3 regions of the Lysinibacillus sp. FJAT-14222 genome follow, and region 1 is predicted to be linked to each of the others. Evidence: riboswitches for the same ligand, from Rfam matches in the RefSeq annotation. Region 1 holds a riboswitch; each other region holds the start of a gene.
The links. Region 1 has a riboswitch for S-adenosylmethionine ahead of AN161_RS08025 (cyclase family protein). Riboswitches for the same ligand answer to the same signal wherever they lie in the genome.
Positions count from the first base shown of each region.

Region 1 (3,287 bases):
TGGGTAACGGTAGTGAAGCATTAAAAAATGTCGCTAATTATGTAACGAAGAAATCAACTGAGGACGGGATTGATTATGCTCTACGTGAGCTGCAAATAATTTAATAGAGTAGTAGCCGAGAAATGAGATTTATAGCATGAATCGACCACTATACAACATTGGAGAAAGTTTTTATAAAGAAATAATTTTTCCATCTATACAATCTACAAGGCAGTGATAATAAATCCTGAGAAAATTGTGTTGAAGTCATAATACTCATAATATTGTTTACTTTGAGTTAATATAAAGCTATCTGTAAAAAGAAATTCATTATGCTTTAGGTGGGAAGGATTTATGGCGCATCACGTGCAATCTCTAATAGAACATTACGGGTATTTTGGCATCATTCTTATCCTAGTTGGCGGGATTGTTGGGCTGCCACTTCCCGATGAGATATTTTTAACATATGTAGGATATAGCGTATATAAAGAAACTCTCGCACATATTCCAGCTTTAATCAGCGCTATGGTAGGTGCGGTAGGGGGAATTACTCTGAGCTACTATATAGGCTATAGATTTGGGCTACCGTTATTGCAAAAATACGGTCCAAAAATCCACATTACTGAACAGAAAATTGACTTTACTAGAAAATTATTTGCAAAAATAGGGCCGGGATTATTATTAATAGGATATTTTATTCCTGGTGTGCGTCATCTTACAGCATATATTGCGGCTATCAATAATTATCCTTATAAAAAATTTGCTTTCTTTGCCTATACGGGAGCAGTTATTTGGACATTTACTTTTATTACCTTAGGAAAGGTACTTGGGGAGAACTGGCGTTATGTTGGGGTCTATTTATCCCGCTACAGTATTTATCTTATAGTATTGTTCCTAATACTAATGCTAATCGTTTATTTTATTTTCAAAAAAAGGAATTCGCCAAAGTAAAAAAAGGTCTGATTCAATACCTACTCAGGTTGTGAACCAGACCTTTTTATCGTTTAAGGCAATATTGCAAATGAACGAACAGGGAATCCAGACGCTTTTTCAGGCTTTGGTACAATATTGAATATAGCAGCGCCTTTTGGAGGTAGCTTATCCAAATTTGTCATCAGCTCAATTTGGTAAGTATCTTGCTCAAGCACAAAATATTCGCCATCTAGCTTACCATTTTTACGAAAATCAGCTGCTGAATCCGTATCAAAGGTTTCGTGGCCTATAGCACTTACTTTTCGTGCGTTGAATAAAAATTGTAACGCTTCTAATCCCCAGCCAGGAATATGATTACTACCATCCGCATCTTTGTTACTGAAAGCCTCTTTATCTGGCCAACGTTTACTCCAATCCGTACGCAGCGCAACGAAGGTACCTGCTTCGATTTCCCCATATTCAGCCTCAAAATCAAGAATATCTTGAACACTTAATGTGAGGTCGTTATTAATTTCGGCTTCCTTAGATTTATCGATAACGATTAGTGGTAGAACTAGTTCTTTTAGCTCCAAATCCTCTAAATAGCGTGTATCTCGCACAAAATGGATAGGTGGGTCAATATGTGTTCCATATTGCCCAGGGAAAGTAAATTGCTGCGCAAGGAAGCCATCATCATGGGAGAATACTGTTTCAAATTTTGCATCATCAAACATAAAGAAGTGGGGAGAATTAGGACCAAATGTATGTGTTAAATCTACCCATTCTTTCGATTTCAATAGTTGAATTGCTTGTAAAAGTTCGTTTGTCATAATATCTTCCTGCTTTCTTTTAATTATTTTTGGATGCAACAATAAAAAAGAGCCCTCCTTGTAGAAAGAGGACTCTTGTGCAAAGCAACTAAAGTAAGTCTTCTCATCTTCAAGGCTAAATTTCGCCAATTGGAATTAGCACCATACCTATATAGGCTGGTTGCTGAGACTTCATAGGGCCAATCCCTCCGTCTCTCTTGATAAGAAAAAGCAATATAAGAATTTTCAGAAATAATGATTACAAATACTTTAGCATATTTTTTTATAGTTTACAAGTTCAATAGGGATACAAGGTTAAAAATAATTTTCAACACTTTCGGAGCCTATTCAAAAGAGTTGGAATTTCACCAACTTAAAATTAATGTTAGTTTACAACAGTCGCTATCAGTAAATATTATACGAATACGATCCGGTGTATAGTTAGTTTCGAACTTCATGGTGACACCCGTTGACGATATTAATTTTTCAACTTCCGTTTTATTTGACAGCTGTGCAGCGTCCATAAGATCATGTGCAAATTGCTCAGATTCTTCAATTTTATCCGTAAGTAATTGTGCTTGCCGCATAATAACCTTAATCCGTTTTGCAGAAGTTTTCAATTTACTTGTATTGACGGATGGAAATGGATTGCTATTTGTCGGGTTCGCCGGCATTGCTAGATGTCTTGAAAATTGACTAGTGCCTTGTTGATGTGCCATTGCCCATGTTGGATAATAGTTTGGATAGACAAAATACGGATAAGGATTGTAATACAACTAAATTCCTCCTATCCTATAGCTGATATCCTATCTTATGTACAACAATGTTTTTCGGTGTTAATGGCTTAAGCAGACTAAGTGTTACCCAAGTAATATGACTATATATAAGTACCTTCATGGACTAGGCTTCTAAACAATAAAGCTAGTCTGTCCAATTTAAAAAAGGAGTTCTTTAGATGAATATTCGTGAATACATTAAGAATGGTTTTGAAATTTACTATGAGCGTTATAATCAAGTTTCGAAGGAGGGGTTTTGCAGATGGATGTGTCCAGATGTTCCAGACCAGATGAAATTAGCGGATATTGATGGGGAATGGTCAAGATGGAAGCTGATCCCTTCTAAAGTAACTGAAGATGATATACAAGCTTTAGAAAAAGAGTTTGGACTTAAATTTCCTGAGTGGTATAAAGCTTTTATTTCAACTTATAACCATTATTTTGATGTAATACCCAATCAAAGTATTGATGAACCTTTAAATAACGTTAGAGATATGTATAATCCATCGTTATGTAGTTTAGGATATCTCCCTTTTTCATGGGATGAAGAGTATGGAAAAATTATTTGCATCAATTTAAATAATGCGAATGAAGAAAATTGTGCAATATATGAAATTGAACATGAAATTTTATTTGATGATAGTGCTGATATTAAAGCGTCATTGGATTATCTTTATCCAAATTTCAAGGCATATTTTGACGATACTTTCCTTAAAATATGATAAATAGCAAAAAGGAAGCCTCAGTTATGGTTAAGGCTTCCTTTCTTTTATCCTTGTTTGTTTCTATCAAAGATTAACCATAGAAGTGT
Region 1 is NZ_LIYL01000018.1:51,926-55,212, forward strand. It holds gene AN161_RS08015 (Cof-type HAD-IIB family hydrolase) at 1-104, shown strand, start outside; gene AN161_RS08020 (DedA family protein) at 334-930, shown strand; gene AN161_RS08025 (cyclase family protein) at 984-1,721, opposite strand; SAM riboswitch class I at 1,822-1,928, opposite strand; gene AN161_RS08030 (hypothetical protein) at 2,066-2,476, opposite strand; gene AN161_RS08035 (SMI1/KNR4 family protein) at 2,656-3,198, shown strand; gene AN161_RS08040 (MFS transporter) at 3,246-3,287, opposite strand, start outside.

Region 2 (3,287 bases), on a different contig from region 1:
AAAGGTGAGTGTATGGGGACATTACGAGGTAAGACCGTACTCATTACAAGTGGGGGAACACTTGAAAAATGGGATCGTGTGCGTGGGCATACGAATTTATCAAAAGGGTCGATGGGCTGTTATTTAGCTGAGGCGGCACTAGCGGCTGGGGCAAACGTATTGTATATGCATGGTTATTTTGCGCAGCTGCCAACAAACAAAGATAAAATGCGTACCATTCGATTTGAAGGTATAGAAGATTTAGGCGAGAAAGTTCGACATGCTGTTCAGGAAGAAAAGGTGGATATCGTTATTATGGCTGCTGCTGGTTCTGATTGGCTCATTGATAAAGTATATGACCAATCAGGGAATTTAATGGAGGAAGCAGGTAAAATGCCATCTGATGAGCCACCTATTATTCACTTTAAAAAGGCGCCTAAAGTATTAGGTCAAATAAAAGAGTGGCAGCCGAATGTTACTTTAGTAGGCTTTAAACTCGAGGCAACAGATGATGAGGATTTTTTACTGTCCCGCGCACGTCTACGGATGGAGTCGGCCAACGCTCAGTTTATGGTAGCTAATAGCTCACAGTCTTTATATGGAGGAGATGAGCCACACTGGATTGTACCGGCTGAAGGCGAACCAATAAAGATTATGGGCAAGCAAAAAACAGCGAAAGCATTAATGGATTTTTTACAAAATGATTAAAGAGAAAACTGTGTAGGCAAAGATCTGCACAGTTTTTGTTTTATTATTGTTTTAGGTAATGATTTAGATTATTATTTACTAAACGTTAGGTAAAAAATGGAGGGGTCATATGGGTAATTCAGAACAAACATTTAAAAAAATTTTAGAAGTTGCGTACGTTATGTTTTCTGAAAATGGATTTGATAAAACAAGTCTATCCATGATTGCTAAAGAGGTAGGGATATCCAAACCAGCTATCTACTATTATTTTCAATCTAAAGATCAACTAATTGAATATTTGTTTGAAGAAATCTATAAAGAAATTAAACTTGAAATTACATTTAATTATACAGACATTTCGAAGGACAATCTAATACAAAAGCTATTGGAAATTGGCTACATGTCAATTGAGCAACAGGAAAAAGACATACATTTTAATAAAATATTTAATCAATATATGCTGTTAGCTTCCCGAGATGAAAAATATATGAAAAGGCTTTTAGAGCTCCAAGCATGTTTTTTAGACGGCTTTTATGATTTATTGAAATACGCTGTACAAATTGAGGCAATTTGCGATTCAAATATTAAAGCAAAAGCTCATATGCTTGCGATGGTCTACGATAATATCGGCAATTTTATGTTGACTGGAATTGAATTAGATTATAAAGAGATATGGCAGGAAGCTGTAGATAGTGTGTTCAGAGAGCAAAAAGGGAAAATATAGAGAAGCAGCTACAATAGAGGTCTGATTGAATAGATTTTGAGAAATGTAACAAGGTAAAGATAATTCCATAAGGATTTCTAAAAAACATGTTTGCAATAAAATGTCAGTGTAACATTAGTGTAGTGAGTTTTTTTGGATAAATTTTACACTTTTTGAATTAGAAATGAAGTAATGGAATAAAATAATTTCTGTATGTGGGCTAACTAAACAATGGTTAGCCCTTTATTTTTATTTTCATTCAGCAAATGTTTTTTGTAACGACAGCGGCAATTACGCCGAGGCGAAATCGATATTAAAATACTTCTTTTTACTCAATTACATAGTATTCAGCTAGGTTTTGTAATATTTATATTGACAATAGGTTTTCAGAATTATAGAATTATTTCCAAGAAACGTAATATTCCTATCAAAAGAAGTGGAGGGACTTGACCCATAAAGCCTCGGTGATCATTATTGTAGGCGCCAAATCCAACAGAGCTATCTGAGAGATAAGGGGGCTATGAATCAATTTGATGCGTTGGCCTCTTTTGTACAAAAAAGAATGAAAAAGAAGGGGTGAATCGGATGACTCAACAGGCAAAGGTAGATGACAAAAAACTAGAGGCAATTGCAAAGGCAATTCAACATTTAGAATTTGGAGAAGTACACATTACGATTCAAGATGGTGTCATTGTTCAAATTAACAGACTTGAAAAGCAGAGATTTCCACAGAAAAAGTAAACAATATGATGACAGTTGACCAGATCTTTGAGGACCACAAGCAGGATTATTTCCTTCGTTTATTTGTGGCCTTTTTTGTTTAGCGGCTGGCTAAAGGAGCGGGTTACTTGTTCATTGTAGTAGGGTGGTTTTGGTGTTAGTCTGAAAAATAGGGTTGATGATTAGCATATCACCTTCCGTGGGAGAAATAATAAAACTACTGAAAATAGGTATCATATATTTTCAACATTACCCCATCAATTAAATAAAGTTTAAAAACAGTTACTTTTAATTCATAAATTCAAGTATGGCTAAATATTCAGCAATTGTATATGATACAAAAAACAGGATTGATTTCGACGAATCATCCTGTTTTTGCATGTATTCTACTTACTTGAAGATGTTTTATTCATAAAAACTATTAGGGATTTCACCAATATGTCTACGATGATAGAGTAGGGGCTCCTTCTGTGCATTATCAATTTCTATGACCTGCCCAATAAGTATCGTATGATCTCCCGCATCGATTTGCTGAAATGTTTTACATTGTAAAGTGGCTACTGTATCGTGTAAAATCGGAAGACCGTGAACGGAAGTTGACCACTTTGCCTGAGCGAAACGATCCGGTATTTTACTTGAAAATAGCGTACATAAATGCTCCTGATTGCTCGCTAAAATATTGACAGCAAACTTGTCGGCTGCTGTAAAATATGGATGCAGCTGTGATTTTTTATCGAGCGACCATAAAATAAGGAGTGGATCTATGGAGACTGACGCAAAGGAATTGACAGTTATGCCAATAGGTTCATCTGCATCATTACAAGCTGTGACAACCGTAACGCCTGTTGGATAATTACCTAATGCTAATTTAAAAGCTGCTACTCTGTCTGTCATTCTAATCACCTCTTGATATTTTATGTGAATATACCATTGATTTATGGAAATGAAAAACCTTTTTTGATTAACCATCTGCACGGTAGTTATTTCGTCGCGTGCATCTAAAAATAGTCATCACAAAATATAGTAACTCCTTAATAATTGGAATATTCTTAATTTTATTTTAAACCAATAAAACTAACAGGTAAAGTATATAATAGAGTGAAAAAAGAGGGGGTTTAGTCATGACATTATATTTTGACCATCTAGTTCACCAAGTTCAATCACCAGAAAATACACAGGTTTTCTTAAACAAACGCAA
Region 2 is NZ_LIYL01000016.1:58,560-61,846, reverse strand. It holds gene AN161_RS07120 (phosphopantothenoylcysteine decarboxylase) at 13-687, shown strand; gene AN161_RS07115 (TetR/AcrR family transcriptional regulator) at 797-1,390, shown strand; SAM riboswitch class I at 1,791-1,885, shown strand; gene AN161_RS27420 (YezD family protein) at 1,955-2,110, shown strand; gene AN161_RS07110 (flavin reductase family protein) at 2,495-2,983, opposite strand; gene AN161_RS07105 (VOC family protein) at 3,211-3,287, shown strand, end outside.
Region 2: it holds a riboswitch for S-adenosylmethionine, as region 1 does, so the genes downstream of both, AN161_RS27420 (YezD family protein) here and AN161_RS08025 (cyclase family protein) in region 1, are expected to answer to the same signal.

Region 3 (3,287 bases), on a different contig from region 1:
AGAACATCTTAACTTATAAAGAGTCAGGGATGAAAATTCATCTATTTACGAAAAAAGATGACGGTGAAGGCACAGATTTCTATTACCTGGGCCAAGCAGACATTGCAGATGGTAGTGCAAAAAACGAAAAAATGCCTGATGGAAAAGGAAATCATCTATCAGTCGTTACGATGAATTTAGTACTAGAGCAACCTGTGCATTATGATATCTACCATTATTTAGTTGAAGAATGAAGGTTAGACTTGAAGTGAACTAATTACTTTGGGTCTTTCTCTTAAATACGAGGAAATTAAGGGGGAAAATTCTTGAAAATCATTTAATCAACCTTATTAAAATTATTTATCAAAAAAGACTAACCTCAAATAAAAAAATCCAATCGTTTTGATTAAATTCTTTTCAAAACGATTGGATTATTTCAATAAAAAATCAATATTTTTTAAAGCCACATCAGTTACTTTAAAGTGATAAAGTTCAGGCTTTCTTTAGTTTTGGGTATCCACTAAGAATAGCAATAATCCCACAAATCCCTATCAAAATCGGATAGAAAGAGTATTGCAGCATGCTCACTGGTGATATTCGGGCTACGCTTGCGGCTGCCAGGAATTGGGCTCCGTATGGCAGAAGACCTTGGATCGTACAGGAGAAAATATCTAATATACTTGCGGACTTTCTTGGTTCAATCCCATACTGGTCAGCAATATTTTTTGCAAGCGGACCAGCAATTAAAATAGCAATTGTATTATTAGCCGTAGATAAATTAGTTAGACCCACAAGGCCGGCAATCCCAAATTCAGCACCCTTTTTCGATTTAATTCTTCGTGTCGCAAGGTGAAGTAGGAAGTCGATTCCTCCGTTAAACCTAATAACCTCTACCATCCCAGCAATTAATATCGCAAGAAATGCCATTTCATACATACCTGACATTCCTTCGCCAATCTTTTGTAAAAGGCTCATTAAATGATAGCTGCCATCCGCTAAACCAACAGCCCCGGCGAGAACAATCCCAAGTGCCAGAACAAGGAATACATTCATTCCGGTTAACGCTAAAATAATAACCAGAACATAGGGAACAATTTTTATCCAATTATAGCTTAAATGCTCCACTTGAGCTGTTTCACCCATTGTGATAACTCCAAAAATAATGCTCGTTATAATAGCTGCGGGCAACACAATCCAGAAATTTACCTTAAATTTATCCTTCATTTGTGCGCCCTGTGAACGAACGGCAGTAATGGTTGTATCTGAAATAATGGATAAATTATCGCCAAACATCGAACCGCCAACAATCGAGGCCATTACTAAAGCCATGGAAAGGTCGGTATGCTCACTGATCCCAACTCCAATTGGCGCTAGTGCAACAATCGTACCCACCGATGTACCCATTGATAGGGAGATAAAGCAGGCAATGATGAACAGGCCTACAACAAGTAAGTTTGGCGGAACGACCGATAAAGCAAAGTTAACAGTGGAGTCCACTGCACCCATGCCTTTTGTTACCGCTGAAAAGGCCCCAGCCAAGAGAAAAATAAGAACCATCAGCATGACATTTAAATTTCCTGCGCCTTTGCAAAAAATATCAACCTTTCGCGAAAACGTTTCTTTTCGATTCATCGCCAGAGCCACAGCGCCCGAAATGGCAATAGCTACAATGACAGGGAAGGCATAAAAATCACCTGTAATAACCCCAGAACCAATAAATAAAACTAAAAAAACTACAAATGGGATTAGCGCCCATGGATTCTCTTTCTTCATTGTTCTACCTCCAAAAATTAAAAATGGACACGTCTTTTGTCCATTTCTCACTAAAAAAGGCCTCATCTTGAAACAACAAGAAGAGGCCTTATATCTATAAAACACTCCTCTTATCTACCAAGCCATTGCTTGCTGGATTTGGCACGGTAACTTAATCACTAAGTTCCGCTGCCGAGATTTCATAGGGCCAGTCCCTCCATCTCTCTTGATAAGAAGAAAAACATTATTTTTTTTGCACAATAATAAAATACTATAATAAAATATCTATATTTGCAACATGTTTTTAATCGAACTTTATTTTCAAAGTAACATATAAAACTTTTTCTTAAGAAAAAATTTAATTTAACAATGTTATAAATAGTATTCTGGTTTTTAAAAAGGAAAAAATATATTAAAAGCCACTAGAACACCTCTAGTTGATTTGATAAGGCACAATACCGCTACCTTCTATATCGATTGCTAGGGGCGAGATATAAAAGAAGATGAATAATCCTCTTAGTAATAATATATTATTTCACTAATGGAAAATCCTCTCCAGAGAATATTAGAAACTATGACTTTCTAAAAAGCGATCTATTTCTTTACGTGAAACACGTCAATCGTTGCCTCTTGTTTTCTCACTAATTGATCTTACGGTACCAATTGATCAATCGTTAACATTTCTAGCTGTTCGCGTTCATTAATTTGATACTTCGTCATCATGATTCATCACCTCAAAATCTACTTTTTAATGGATAAGGCAAATCAATTCGGAAAAACTTTCGTCTACTATCATGTATCGTCCTACGAACATCTTCTGTTCTTTTTTACCTAGAAATGTGAATAGTTTATTAAAAATAAGGGGATTTTATAGTCTTTTCGATTTATTATTGAAATTTATAAAGTATTCTTTATAATGGTAATGGGCGGAAAGGTTAGAATTGTCTGCTAATAAATGAGGGATGATGGAGCTTCGAGACTTTCTTCCTACCGGCAAAAAGTTTCCTTGTATGGATGAGTATATTTTAGTTCGATTCATCGCAAAAGTCTGAAATTATAATTGTTACAAATATTGTCCAGTTCCAAAGAAAACAATGAGCATGATCAAAACGATGGGTGCTTCCTCTCAGGAGACGATTGCGTCCACAGAAGGACTAGCAGCATTAAATGAAGTGTTGATGAATTTAACTATGGAACTTAACAATACAATTAATCATTTTTAAAAAAATAGCTAATGTCTATTTAATGATTACGCAACATGTTGAAATTACTTTAAAAATATTGATTTTAATGAAACACTAATGTTTAAAGTTATTGTTGAATAATTCCATGTGTACTAGAAAACCATTCGTATATCCTTAGTAATATGGGCTAAGGGTCTCTACTGAAGACCGTAAATCTTCGACTACGAACGGGCTGTTTTATTAGCCCGTTCGTAGTCTTTTTTTTTTGCTGTAAGCAACCATGGTCTTGCCGGTTCCAATCGTAGGATGAAAATTAACAAGAGTTTATATTCTCAGAAAGTGTGAGTGGAGGTTAAGAATAGCTACGTAGTA
Region 3 is NZ_LIYL01000010.1:87,351-90,637, forward strand. It holds gene AN161_RS04265 (DEAD/DEAH box helicase) at 1-233, shown strand, start outside; gene AN161_RS04270 (Na+/H+ antiporter NhaC family protein) at 472-1,752, opposite strand; SAM riboswitch class I at 1,860-1,967, opposite strand; gene AN161_RS30935 (hypothetical protein) at 2,832-2,954, shown strand; purine riboswitch at 3,060-3,159, shown strand.
Region 3: it holds a riboswitch for S-adenosylmethionine, as region 1 does, so the genes downstream of both, AN161_RS04270 (Na+/H+ antiporter NhaC family protein) here and AN161_RS08025 (cyclase family protein) in region 1, are expected to answer to the same signal.